Regions from separate parts of the Streptomyces sp. NPDC046821 genome, predicted to be linked through region 1. Evidence: riboswitches for the same ligand, from Rfam matches in the RefSeq annotation. Region 1 holds a riboswitch; each other region holds the start of a gene.
What was found. Region 1 has a riboswitch for thiamine pyrophosphate ahead of thiC (phosphomethylpyrimidine synthase ThiC). Riboswitches for the same ligand answer to the same signal wherever they lie in the genome.
Positions count from the first base shown of each region.

Region 1 (4,362 bases):
AAGGTCCGCGCGGATCTGCGGGCCGCGCCGCAGCCCGTGCCCAGGCAGGACGAGGAGGGTGTTCCGGCCGAGTCCGGCGAGGGCACGACCGGCCTGGCCCCAGCCATGGGAGAGGCGACCGAGACCGGAGCCGGCGTGACTGCCGTCGTCGCTGTGCTCGCTCCCGTGCTTGCCGGGACGGCCGCCGTGATCTTCCTGCTCGTCGGGTACCTGCTGAAGCTGTTCAACCCGGAACAGGCCTTCGCCCAGACCCTGTTGACGGCCGGCTGGGTGTTCGCCGCGCTCACTGCGGCGGGCATCCTCGTCGCCGGTGTCGCACTGCTGCTCACCGCCCTGCGCAACGGTGCGACGTCCTTGCAGGCCGGCGCGCACAACGATTCCAGTGAGGAGGTCGACCGGGCCAGAGAGGCCTGGGGTCTGGTGCTCCTGGAGCGCGGCATAGTGCCGTTCCTCCGGGAGGCGCTCGCGGATCCTCCGACGGCCCCCGCGACCCGCGGCGGCCCTCCCGGAGCCGTGAACCGTATACCGCACCTCGGGTACAACAGGCCGGGGTTCAGCAGCCCGGCGACGGAAGGCGGCTCCTCCGGCCGCCCGAGCTACTCCAGCCCGGACTTCAGCAGCCCCGACTACGGAGGCCCGGACCACCAGCCGGACTAGGGCGCACGGCACTTCCCCCTGAGCGGGACGCTCACGCACGAGCGCCCCGCTCACCCGTATACGGGCCAGATCAGTCCGCGACCGACAGCCAGACCTGTCAGTCGGCGATCGGCAGCCAGACCTGTCAGTCCGCGATCGGCAGATAGACCCGGTTGCCGGCGGCGGCGAACTCCTTGGACTTCTCCGCCATGCCCGCCTCGATCTCGCTCTTCGTCCCGCCGTGCTCACGGCGGATGTCCTGCGAGATCTTCATCGAGCAGAACTTCGGCCCGCACATGGAGCAGAAGTGGGCGGTCTTCGCGGGTTCGGCCGGGAGGGTCTCGTCGTGGAACTCCCTTGCCGTGACCGGGTCGAGGGCCAGGTTGAACTGGTCCTCCCAGCGGAACTCGAACCGCGCGTCGGACAGCGCGTCGTCCCATTCCTGGGCGCCCGGGTGGCCCTTGGCGAGGTCCGCCGCGTGGGCCGCGATCTTGTACGTGATGACGCCGGTCTTCACGTCGTCACGGTTCGGCAGGCCCAGGTGCTCCTTGGGCGTGACGTAGCAGAGCATCGCCGTGCCCCACCACGCGATCATCGCGGCGCCGATGCCGGAGGTGATGTGGTCGTAGGCCGGTGCGATGTCGGTGGTCAGCGGGCCGAGCGTGTAGAACGGCGCCTCCTCGCAGATCTCCTGCTGGAGGTCGATGTTCTCCTTGATCTTGTGCATCGGGACGTGCCCGGGGCCCTCGATCATCGTCTGTACGTTGTGCCGCTTGGCGATGGAGTTGAGCTCACCGAGCGTGCGGAGCTCGGCGAACTGCGCCTCGTCATTGGCGTCCGCGATGGAGCCGGGCCGCAGGCCGTCGCCGAGCGAGTACGTGACGTCGTACGCCGCGAGGATCTCGCACAGCTCCTCGAAGTTCTCGTAGAGGAAGCTCTCCTTGTGGTGCGCGAGGCACCAGGCCGCCATGATCGAGCCGCCGCGCGAGACGATGCCCGTCTTGCGGTTCGCGGTGAGCGGGACGTACGGCAGGCGCACACCGGCGTGGACCGTCATGTAGTCGACGCCCTGCTCGGCCTGCTCGATGACCGTGTCCTTGTAGATCTCCCAGGTCAGCTCCTCGGCGCGGCCGTCGACCTTCTCCAGCGCCTGGTAGAGCGGGACCGTTCCGATCGGGACGGGGGAGTTGCGCAGGACCCATTCGCGGGTGGTGTGGATGTTGCGGCCCGTGGAGAGGTCCATGACCGTGTCGGCGCCCCAACGGGTCGCCCACGTCATCTTCTCCACCTCCTCCTCGATGGACGAAGTGACCGCGGAATTACCGATGTTGGCGTTGACCTTCACCAGGAATCGCTTGCCGATGATCATCGGCTCGATCTCCGGGTGGTTGACGTTGGCCGGCAGGACCGCGCGACCCGCGGCGATCTCCTCGCGGACGACCTCGGGCTCCACGTTCTCCCGGAGGGCCACGTACTCCATCTCGGGCGTGATCTCCCCGCGCCTGGCGTACGCGAGCTGGGTCACCGCCTGGCCGCCGCGGCCGCGGCGCGGCTGCCGGGGGCGGCCGGGGAAGACCGCGTCGAGGTTGCGCAGGCCGCCGCGCGGCGAGGTGTGCTTGATCCCGTCGTCCTCGGGGCGGACCGGGCGGCCCGCGTACTCCTCGGTGTCGCCGCGGCCGATGATCCAGTTCTCCCGCAGCGGCGCGAGGCCCCTGCGGACATCGGTGTCGATGGTCGGATCGGTGTACGGCCCGGACGTGTCGTAGAGCGTGACCGCCTTGCCGTTGGTGAGGTGCACCTGGCGGACCGGCACCTGGAGGTCGGGGCGTGAGCCCGTGACGTACCCCTTGTGCCAGCCGATGGACTTCCCGGCCTCGCCCGTCCCTGCGGACTGGTTGGAGGCAGGCGTGCGTGCGTCCGATGTGGTCATGAGACCTACTCCCTACGCCGGCATTACCCGGTAACAGGTTCGGCGGTCGACGCAGCGGCTTCCGTCGGACGATGTTCCACGTGAAACATCGCCGAAGCGGAGGTCAGCGCCCTCTCAGCCCGGTGCTCCGAGCTCCCGCGTGTGCAAAGGTGCCCCCACGCTAGCGTCATATCTGGCGCGCTGAACAGAGGGCCCCTGCCGTTCTTGCGATGATCGGGCGGTGACCAGCACGCAGCAGCCCCCGCTCCCGCCGTCGCTTCCCCCGCAGAATCAAGGGCATTCGGGCCACGGGCACTCCCACAGCCACGGCCCCGCCGCGCCCGTTTCCCGGCATCTGCGGAAGGTCATCGCCGCGGTACTCATCCCGTTCTCCGTGGCGGTCGTCGTCGGTCTCGTGGTGCTGTGGCCCGGTGGCGCACCACCCCACTCCCGTTCGGGCGTCGGGTTCGACCGGCAGACCCAGCAGGCCACCGTCACACGTGTCGACAAGGTCGACTGCGGCTCCGTGAACGCCTCGGGCGGCGCTCCCGCGCCGGGCACGCCGACCTCTGGAGGCCCCTCGGCAGGGCAACCGGCAAAGGGCACGTGCGGGAAGGCAACGGTCCGCATCGACAGCGGCAAGGACACGGGCCGTACGTTCACGGAGATCGTGCAGCCGGACTCACCACGGCAGTTGCACGAACGGCAGCAGGTGATCGTGGCCTACGCGCCCGACGCGCCCAAGGAACTCCAGTACTCGGTCACCGATGTGAACCGCCGGTTCCCGATGGCGCTGCTGGCCGGCATCTTCGCACTGGTCGTGGTCGTCGTGGGACGGCTGCGGGGCGTCATGGCGCTCATCGCCCTGGCCGTCAGCTTCATGGTGCTGACCTTCTTCATCCTGCCCGCGATCCTGCAGGGGTCGAATCCACTGGTGGTCGCCGTGGTCGGGGCGAGCGCCATCATGCTGATCGCGCTCTACATGTGCCACGGACTGACGGCCCGCACCTCGGTGGCGGTGCTCGGCACACTCGTGTCGCTGTTCCTGATCGGCCTGCTGGGCTCGCTGTTCATCGGCTGGGCGGCGCTGACGGGCAACACGGACGACAGCACCGGCCTGATCCACGGCCTTTATCCGTCCATCGACATGAGCGGTCTGCTGCTCGCCGGCGTCATCATCGGCTCGCTCGGCGTGCTGGACGATGTGACGGTCACTCAGACCTCTGCTGTGTGGGAGCTGCACCAGGCGGACCCGACGATGGGCCGGCGCGGGTTGTACCGCGCGGCCATCCGCATCGGCCGCGACCACATCGCGTCCGTGGTCAACACCCTGGTCCTCGCGTACGCGGGCGCGGCGCTGCCGCTGCTGCTGCTCTTCTCGATCGCGCAGAGCGGTGTGGGGTCCGTCGCCAACAGCGAACTGGTGGCGGAGGAGATCGTCCGGACCCTCGTCGGCTCGATCGGCCTCGTCGCCTCGGTTCCGGTGACGACGGCACTCGCGGCCCTGGTGGTCTCCGCCGACCGCGTGTCCCCTGCCGACCGCCCGGCTTCCCCGACATCCGCTGCACCTGCCGCGGCTGGTGCGGTACGCGGAGGCAGAGGCCGGCGCCGCAAGCGCTGAACCCCTGCGGGCACTCCAAGGGCACCGGTCTGCTGAAGCGTTACGTCAGTTGAACGTTCGGGGAATCCCGGTGCAGGTCAGCCCGCGCTCTGCTCCTCGGCGAGGATCTTGTCGAGCTCCTCGTCGAGATGCGTCTCGAAGTCGGCCAGCGCCCGCTCCTGACCGAGCGGGACGAGCCTGTCGGTGCGGTCGAGGA
Region 1 is NZ_JBEYYB010000010.1:195,710-200,071, reverse strand. Features, by position in the region: gene ABZ893_RS21940 (hypothetical protein) at 1-657, shown strand, start outside; gene thiC (phosphomethylpyrimidine synthase ThiC) at 782-2,566, opposite strand; TPP riboswitch at 2,559-2,715, opposite strand; gene ABZ893_RS21930 (YibE/F family protein) at 2,787-4,166, shown strand; gene ABZ893_RS21925 (SsgA family sporulation/cell division regulator) at 4,244-4,362, opposite strand, start outside.

Region 2 (4,362 bases), on a different contig from region 1:
GTCGCCGTGTCCGTCGAAGGGCGGCGGACCGAGCTGCACGACGACGGTGACGGCTTCTTCTCCGCGCTGCTGCCGTTCGACACGATTCCCGGATACACGCTGTTCGTGACGTACGACGGGGACGAGCGGGAGGTGCACGACCCGTACCGCTTCCTGCCCGCGCTCGGGGAGATGGACCTGCATCTGATCGGGGAGGGGCGGCACGAGGAGCTGTGGACGGCGCTCGGCGCGCACCCGATGACGCACGAAGGGGTCGCGGGCACCCGGTTCACGGTGTGGGCGCCGAACGCCCGGGGTGTGCGCGTGTGCGGGGACTTCTGTGCCTGGGACGGCACCGCGTTCCCGATGCGGTCCCTCGGCTCGTCGGGCGTGTGGGAGCTGTTCCTGCCGGGCCTCGGTGACGGCACGGTGTACAAGTTCGACGTCGCCGGGTCCGACGGTTCACACTCGCTGCGCGCGGACCCGATGGCCCGCCGCACCCAGGTGCCGCCGGAGACCGCGTCCGTCGTGACCAGCTCCTCGTACACCTGGGAAGACGGCACCTGGATGGCCAGGCGCGGCCAACAGCCCGTGCATGAGGCGCCGTTCTCCGTGTACGAGGTGCATCTGCCGTCCTGGCGGCCGGGCCTCGGCTACCGCGAACTCGCGGACCAGCTCGCCGCGTACGTGAGTCAACTCGGCTTCACCCACGTCGAGTTCATGCCGGTCGCGGAGCACCCCTACGGGCCGTCCTGGGGTTACCAGGTGACGGGTTTCTACGCTCCGACCTCACGGCTCGGCTCCCCCGACGACTTCCGGTACCTCGTCGACACCCTCCACCAGGCGGGCATCGGCGTGATCGTGGACTGGGTGGCGGCGCACTTCCCGAAGGACGACTGGGCGCTTGCCCGCTTCGACGGCACCCACCTGTACGAGCCCGCGGACCCGCAGCGCGCCGAGCACCCCGACTGGGGCACCCTTGAGTTCGACTACGGCCGCACTGAAGTCCGTAACTTCCTTGTGGCGAACGCCGTGTACTGGTGCGAGGAGTTCCACGTCGACGGCCTGCGCGTGGACGCCGTCGCCTCGATGCTCTACCTGGACTACTCACGTGAGGAAGGCCAGTGGTCGCCGAACGTGCACGGCGGCCGGGAGAACCTCGACGCCGTCGCCTTCCTCCAGGAGATGAACGCGACCCTGTACCGCAGGGTGCCGGGTGTCCTGACGATCGCGGAGGAGTCGACGGCCTGGGACGGGGTGACCCGGGAGACGCATCACGTCGGCCCCACCGGCTTCGGCGGCCTCGGCTTCGGCCTGAAGTGGAACATGGGCTGGATGCACGACTCGCTGGTGTACATGTCGAAGGAGCCCGTGCACCGCAAGTACCACCACAACGAGATGACGTTCTCGATGGTGTACGCGTACAGCGAGAACTACATCCTGCCGATCTCGCACGACGAGGTGGTGCACGGCAAACGTGCCCTCGTCTCCAAGATGCCCGGCGACTGGTGGCAGCAGCGCGCCAATCACCGTGCCTACCTGGGCTTCATGTGGGCCCACCCGGGCAAGCAACTCCTGTTCATGGGGCAGGAGTTCGCGCAGGGAGGCGAGTGGTCCGAGCAGCAGGGACCGGACTGGTGGCTCCTCGACCCGGCCTACTCCGCCGAGCCGGACCACCGTGGTGTGCAGGATCTGGTGCGCGACCTCAACCACTTCTACGCGGACGCGCCCGCGCTGTGGCAGCGGGACACGTCGCCCGAGGGGTTCCGGTGGATCACCACGGACGCGGCCGACGACAACGTGATCGCGTTCCTGCGCTTCGCGGCGGACGGCACTCCCCTGCTGGCCGTGTGCAACTTCTCGCCGGTGGTGCGCGAGGACTACCGGCTCGGTGTGCCGGACAGTGTCCCCGGGTGGTTCGAGGCCCTGAACACGGACTCGGCCCGGTACGGCGGCGGTGACGTTCTCAACACCGGTGTGCTCAAGCCGGATCCGGTGCCCTGCCACGGGCGGCCGGACTCGCTGCGGCTGACGCTGCCGCCGCTGGCGACGGTGTGGCTGCGTCCGGCGTGAGGTCCTGACGGCGCGGGGCGACATTTTCAGACAGTGCGCTTGAGGCGGGTGAGGGCGGTGCTCTCACCCGCCTCCGTCGTGCCCCCTGGTGTGCCGTACGGCACAGGGAAGCTACTCTTGCCGTCGTACCGGACACGGGGTGCCCCATAGCGGGGGCTGAGATCACACCCGTCGAACCTGAACCAGTTAGCACTGGCGGAGGGATGTCAGCCAATGTCGTTGCCCCATGCCCCGAGCAGCACCGGCGCCGGAGCGCCCTCGGTCTTCGACGGGCGGATGCCTGCCGCGCCGGGTGACCTGCGGGTCGAGGCGCGCGGGATCGCGCCGGTCCCCGAGTCCCACCGCTACGGCGGCGCCGGGCGCCTCTTCACCGTGTGGTTCGCCCCGAACCTGACCATGACCGGCGTCTTCACCGGCACCGTCGGCATCATCCTCGGCCTGGACTTCACGACCGCGCTCGCCGCCGTCGTCCTCGGCACCCTCGTCGGCGCCGTCCCCACCGCGTACCTCGGTACGTGGGGCAGCGTGACCGGTGCCGGGCAGCTGCCGCTCGCACGGCTCGCGTTCGGCCGGGCCGTCGCGGTGCCCGGCGTGCTGCAGTGGCTGTCGTCGGTCGCCTGGGACGCGCTGATCGGCCTGTTCGGCGGCGACGCGCTGGCCCGGCTCTGCGGCTGGCCGTTCTGGCTGGGCGTCCTGGTGATGATGGCGGCGCAGGGCGCGCTCGGCGTCCTCGGCTACGAGGCCATCCACCGGCTCCAGAAGCTGATGACCTTCGTCCTGGCCGCCGCCTTCGCGGTCCTGGCCGTGAAGCTCCTCGGCGATGTGCACCCTGCCGCGACCGGGGCCGCGCACGGCGCCGACCGGGCCGGCGCGTTCGTCCTGACCAGCACGATCGCGCTCAGCCTGTCCCTGTCGTGGGCTCCTTACGCGAGCGACTTCAGCCGTTACCTTCCGGCGACGACGTCCCGTAAGCGCATGTTCTGGTACACGCTTCTCGGGGTCACGGTGTCCTTCGTGGCCGTGGAGACGCTGGGCCTCTGGGGCGCGTCCGTGTTCACGGACCAGACCGCGCAGGGCGTCGACAAGCTGCTCGGCGGCGGTGTGCTCAGCGCTTTCGGGCTGCTGGCCGTGGCGCTCGCGGCGCTGTGCAGCAACGCGATGAACGACTACAGCGGCTCACTCGCCCTGCAGACCATCGGCGTCCGTGTCCCCCGGCCGCTCGCCGCGGCTCTGGCTGCGGTGCTCGGCTTCCCGCTGGTGCTGTGGATGCACGCGGCCGACACCGCGACCCGGTTCCAGAACGTACTGCTGTTCGTCGGCTACTGGATCCCCGGCTTCGTCGCGGTCGTGGCCGTCGACTGGTTCGCCCGCTCCAGGGCACGGGGCGGGGCGCCCATCGACCTCGCCGCCGAGAGCGCCGAGCCGCAGTCCTGGTGGCCCGGCCTCGTCGCCTTCGCCGCCGCCTTCGCCGCGGCCGTCCCCTTCATGGACAGCGGCCTGTACGTGGGCCCGGTCGCGAAGGCGCTGCACGGCGCCGACCTCGCGTACTACGTCGCCTTCGTCGTCGCCCTCGCGGTGTACGCGCCGCTCCGGCTGCGCCGCAAGGCCGCCCCTGTCGCCACCGCAGCTCTTGAGGAGAACCGGGTATGACCGTCCCCCCGCGCACCGCAGGTGCCGTGCCGCCCCGCGTCCTGACCGTCGCCGGATCGGACTCGGGCGGCGGCGCCGGGATCCAAGCCGACCTGAAGACGATGCTGGCGCTCGGCGCCCACGGCATGAGCGTCCTGACGGCCGTCACCGCGCAGAACTCCCTCGGGGTCCAGGGCGCCTGGGAGCTGCCCGTCGAGGCGGTGCGCACGCAGTACCGCAGCGTCGTGGACGACATCGGGGTCCAGGCCGTCAAGACCGGGATGCTGTCGTCGCCGGCGCTCGTCGAGACCGTCGCCGAGCTGCTTGCCGGTACGGACGCCCCCGTCGTGGTCGACCCGGTGAGCGTGTCCAAGCACGGTGACCCGCTGCTCGCGGAGGACGCGCTCGACGCGGTACGGACGAAGCTGCTGCCGGTCGCGACGGTGGCGACGCCGAACCTGGACGAGGTGGCGCAGCTGACCGGGCTCACCGTCACGGACGACGCGGGCCTGCGCCAGGCCGCCGCGCGGATGCTGGCGTACGGGCCGCGCTGGGTGGTCGTCAAGGGCGGCCATCTGCCCGGCGCGGCCGTGGACCTGCTCACCGACGGCACGGAGGAGCACTGGCTGCGCGCCCGCCGCCACGACAACCGGCACACGCACGGCACGGGCTGCACCCTCG
Region 2 is NZ_JBEYYB010000003.1:411,274-415,635, reverse strand. Features, by position in the region: gene glgB (1,4-alpha-glucan branching enzyme) at 1-2,052, shown strand, start outside; TPP riboswitch at 2,178-2,273, shown strand; gene ABZ893_RS08445 (cytosine permease) at 2,266-3,702, shown strand; gene thiD (bifunctional hydroxymethylpyrimidine kinase/phosphomethylpyrimidine kinase) at 3,699-4,362, shown strand, end outside.
Region 2: it holds a riboswitch for thiamine pyrophosphate, as region 1 does, so the genes downstream of both, ABZ893_RS08445 (cytosine permease) here and thiC (phosphomethylpyrimidine synthase ThiC) in region 1, are expected to answer to the same signal.

Region 3 (4,362 bases), on a different contig from region 1:
AGCGCTCGACGAACGAGACGTCGGCGGCGAGCGCCGGATGCATCACCTTGAGCGCGAGAACGCGGTCGAGGCGGGTGTCCACGGCCCGGTAGACCGTGGCCATCCCGCCGACCGCGATACGTGCGTCGATCCGGTACCGGCCGTCGAGCAGCTGCCCGACGAGAGGGTCCTGAAGGGTCGTGTCCACGCAGGTGAGTGTACGAGGAGCGACCGACACACCGGCCCGCCAGCCGCCGCCCACCGCCCCACTGCAGCAGAGCTGTGACCGTGGGTACGGACCTCAGAACGCAGGGCGCTCGGGGTCGAGCCTGGCCATCCCGGAAACCGGCGACGACGCCTCCGCGAAGTGCCTGCGGGGAATCCGGCCCGCCCGGAACGCGAGCCGCCCCGCCTCCACCGCGTGCCGCATCCCCTCCGCCATCAGGACCGGCTCCTGCGCCCGCGTCACCGCCGAGGCGAGCATCACACCCGCGCACCCCAGCTCCATCGCGAGCGCCGCGTCGGACGCCGTGCCCGCGCCCGCGTCCAGGATCACCGGCACGCGCGCGTTCTCGGTGATGAGCTGGAAGTTGTGCGGGTTGCGGATGCCGAGCCCTGAGCCGATGGGGGAGCCGAGCGGCATGACCGCCGCGCAGCCCACGTCCTCCAGCTTCCGCGCGAGCACCGGGTCGTCGTTCGTGTACGGGAGCACGGTGAAGCCGTCGTCGACCAGGGTCTCCGCCGCGTCCAGGAGCTCGATCGGGTCGGGCAGCAGGGTGCGCTCGTCCGCGATGACCTCCAGCTTCACCAGGTCCGTGCCGAGCGCCTCGCGCGCGAGGCGGGCGGTCAGGACGGCCTCACCGGCGGTGTAACAGCCCGCCGTGTTCGGCAGCACCTGGATGCCCAGCTTCTCCAGGACCGACAGCACGGAGCCCTGCACGCTCGCGTCCACCCGCCGCATCGCGACGGTCGTCAGCTCCGTGCCGGACGCCACGAGCGAGCGCTCCAGGACGTCGAGGCTGGGCGCGCCGCCCGTGCCCATGATCAGGCGGGACGAGAAGGACGTGCCGCCGATGACCAAAGCGTCGTCAGCCATGGTTCAGCCTCCCTGGACAGCGGTGAGGACCTCGACACGGTCCCCGTCGGTGAGTGCGGTCGCGGCCCACTGCGTGCGCGGGACGACGGTTTCGTTGAGGGCGGCGGCGACCCCGGAATGCGCGGTGGTCAGCCCCGCGACGAGGGCGTCGAGCGTGGTGCCCGGGGCGACCTCGCGGCCCTCCCCGTTCACGGACACACGGGTGACGGACACGGTCATACGGGCTGCTCCACGGAGACGGTTGCGGGGGCGCTGTCGAAGCGCCGGGGGGTGAAGGGGCGGGCCTCTTCGGGGAGTTCGCCGGTGGTCAGGAGGTGGGCCATGCAGTCGCCGGTGACGGGGGTGAGCAGGACGCCGTTGCGGAAGTGTCCGGTGGCGAGCAGCAGGCCCGGCAGGGCGGTCGGCCCGAGCATCGGGGCGTTGTCCGGAGAGCCGGGGCGCAGGCCCGCGCGGGTCTCCGTCAGCGGCAGTTCCGTGATGCCGGGTACGAGTTCGTGGGCGTCGCGCAGCAGCTCGTAGACGCCGCCCGCGGTCACCGTGGTGTCCCAGCCGAGCTCCTCGCTGGTGGCGCCGACGACCAGTTCGCCGTCGACCCGCGGCACCAGGTAGAGGTGGCCGCCGCGCACGATGGCGCGCACGGTGCGGCTCAGGAACGGCGCGTACGCCTTCGGCACGGTCAGGCGCAGGACCTGGCCCTTCACCGGGCGCACCGGTGGCAGCACGGCGTCCGGGACCCCGGCGAGGCGGCCGCTGAGGCTGCCGCCGGCGAGGACGACCTGGTCCGCTTCGAGTTCGCTGCCCTCGGCGAGGACCAGACCGCGGGCGCGCTCACGTACGACTGTCAGCCGCTCGGCCCACTGCCGGTGGAAGGTCACCCCGGCGCGTTCGCAGGCCGCGACAAGGGCCTTCGCGAGACGCCGCGGGTCGATCTGGTGGTCACCGTCGACGCGCAGGCCGCCCCGCACGGAGGGGGCCAGCATCGGTTCGAGACGCCGACACTCGCGCCCGGTCAGCCACTCCGACTCCAGGCCCGACCGGAGCTGGAGGTCGTGCAGCTCGCGCAGGTGCGCGCGGTCGTCTGCGTCGAGCGCGACGGCCAGCGTGCCGCACGCGCGGTAGCCGAGGTCGAGCCCGGTGAACTCGGAGAGCTCGGCCGCGAACTCCGGATAGCGGCGCGCGGACTCCACGTTCAGGCCGAGCAACGTCTCCTCGCCGTAGTGGAGTTCGGTTACGGCGGCGAGCATCCCGGCCGCCACCTGCGCGGCCCCGCCGCCCGGAGCGGGGTCCACGACCGCGGTACGCAGACCGCGCTGAGCGGCCCGCCACGCGGTGACGAGACCGATGATCCCGCCGCCCACGATGAGGACGTCGGAGCCTTCTGAAGAACGCGGCATGGGCTTCCAGCCCCTCCCTTCGCCGGCATGACCCGGATCAGGTTCGTACGGTCGGAGGCCGCCCAGCCTCCCTCTCAGCCCGGTCCGTCCGGGCTCCCGCGAGTGCTTTACGGTGGCCACCCTAACCGTTGCCCCGATCCGCAGTAAGGGAGCCCGCCCGCATGGCCCGCTCGCTCGACGGTCTCGTCCTCTCCCCGGTCGCCGACCAGGCCCCCGGCCAGGTCGGTACGCGGACGCGTTTCACGTACCACGAGGAGGACGGCCGGATCTGGGCCGAGTACGCGGGCGGGGACGTCGTACGCGGACACCTCGTCGGCACGCGCGAGGGCGACCGGATCGACTTCCGGTACGTCCAGCTCAAGACGGACGGGACGACCGCCTCCGGGCACTGCGTCTCGGACGTCGTGGAGCTGCCCGACGGGCGCGTGCGGCTCGACGAGAAGTGGGAGTGGGAGTCGCAGCCCGGCAGCGGGACGAGCGTGGTCGAGGAGCTCCCGGCGGGCTGACCCTCGCCCCTGACGTGACGGACCCGCGGTCAAACCCGATGCTCCGTGTGGAAGACGTCACCGGACCGTTGTGATCCACCCGGCTGACTGACTGAACGTCAGATGCTTAAGGTGATCCGGTGAGCGAGCAGACCCAGAACCAGGCCCCGGCGGGGCGCCGCGTCGTGATCGTCGGCGCCGGGATGGCGGGGGTCCAGACCGCCGTGGCCCTGCGCGAACAGGGCTTCACCGGCGCGGTCACCCTGATCGGCGCGGAACCCCATCAGCCGTACGACCGGCCCCCGCTGTCCAAGGCGGTGCTGCTCGGCAAGGCCGAGGGATCCGCGTTCGACGTCGACTTCGAAGCACTCGACATCACGCTCGAACTCGGCCGCGAGGTCACCGGCGTACGCCCCGCCGAGCACGCGCTCGACACCGCGACAGGCCCCGCCCTCTACGACGTCCTCGTCCTCGCCACCGGCGCCGAACCCGTCACGCTGCCCGGCACCGAGGACATCCCCGGCGTCCATCTGCTGCGCACGCTCGACGACGCGGAGCGGCTGCGTCCGGTCCTCGCCGCCCAGCACGACATCGTCGTCGTGGGTGCGGGCTGGATCGGCGCCGAGTTCGCCACGGCCGCCCGCGAGGCCGGGTGCGCGGTCACCGTCGTCGAGGCCGCCGAGCGCCCGCTCGCCGGCGCGCTGCCCGCCGAGGTCGCCGCCCCCATGGCCGCCTGGTACGCGGACGCCGGCGCGGAACTGCGCACCAACGCGCGCGTGGAGCACATCGAACCCGGCGCCGTGGTCCTCGACGACGGCACCCGCGTGCCCGCCGGAGCCGTCGTCGTCGGCATCGGCGCGCGCCCCGCCACCGGCTGGCTCACCGGCTCCGGCATCGAACTCGGCGTCCACCGCGAGGTCGTCGCCGACCAGCACCTGCGCACGTCCGAACCCGACGTGTACGCCGTCGGCGACTGCTCGTCCTTCCCCTCCGGCAGGTACGGCGAGCGCCTGATGGTCCACCACTGGGACAACGCGCTCCAGGGCCCCCGCACCGTCGCCGCCAACATCATCGGCGAGACCCCGGCGACGTACGACCCCGTGCCGTACTTCTGGTCGGAGCAGTTCGGGCGCTTCGTGCAGTACGCCGGGCACCACGCCGGCGCCGACGCGACCGTGTGGCGCGGTGACCCCGAGGGCGCCTCCTGGTCGGTGTGCTGGCTGCGCGAGAACCGGCTCGTCGGCGTCCTCGCCGTGGGGCGTCCGCGTGACCTGGCCCAGGGACGCAAGCTCATCGAGTCGGGCGCCGTGCTCGACCCGGAGGTCATCGCCGACGCGGCCCGCCCCCTGAAGGCGGCCGTCGCGTAAGCCTTTCGTACGGCCGCGTTTCCCACTGTCAGTCCGGGATG
Region 3 is NZ_JBEYYB010000014.1:288,544-292,905, reverse strand. Features, by position in the region: gene pknB (Stk1 family PASTA domain-containing Ser/Thr kinase) at 1-187, opposite strand, end outside; gene ABZ893_RS28590 (thiazole synthase) at 281-1,075, opposite strand; gene thiS (sulfur carrier protein ThiS) at 1,079-1,294, opposite strand; gene thiO (glycine oxidase ThiO) at 1,291-2,469, opposite strand; TPP riboswitch at 2,467-2,579, opposite strand; gene ABZ893_RS28575 (hypothetical protein) at 2,631-2,975, shown strand; gene ABZ893_RS28570 (FAD-dependent oxidoreductase) at 3,095-4,321, shown strand.
Region 3: it holds a riboswitch for thiamine pyrophosphate, as region 1 does, so the genes downstream of both, thiO (glycine oxidase ThiO) here and thiC (phosphomethylpyrimidine synthase ThiC) in region 1, are expected to answer to the same signal.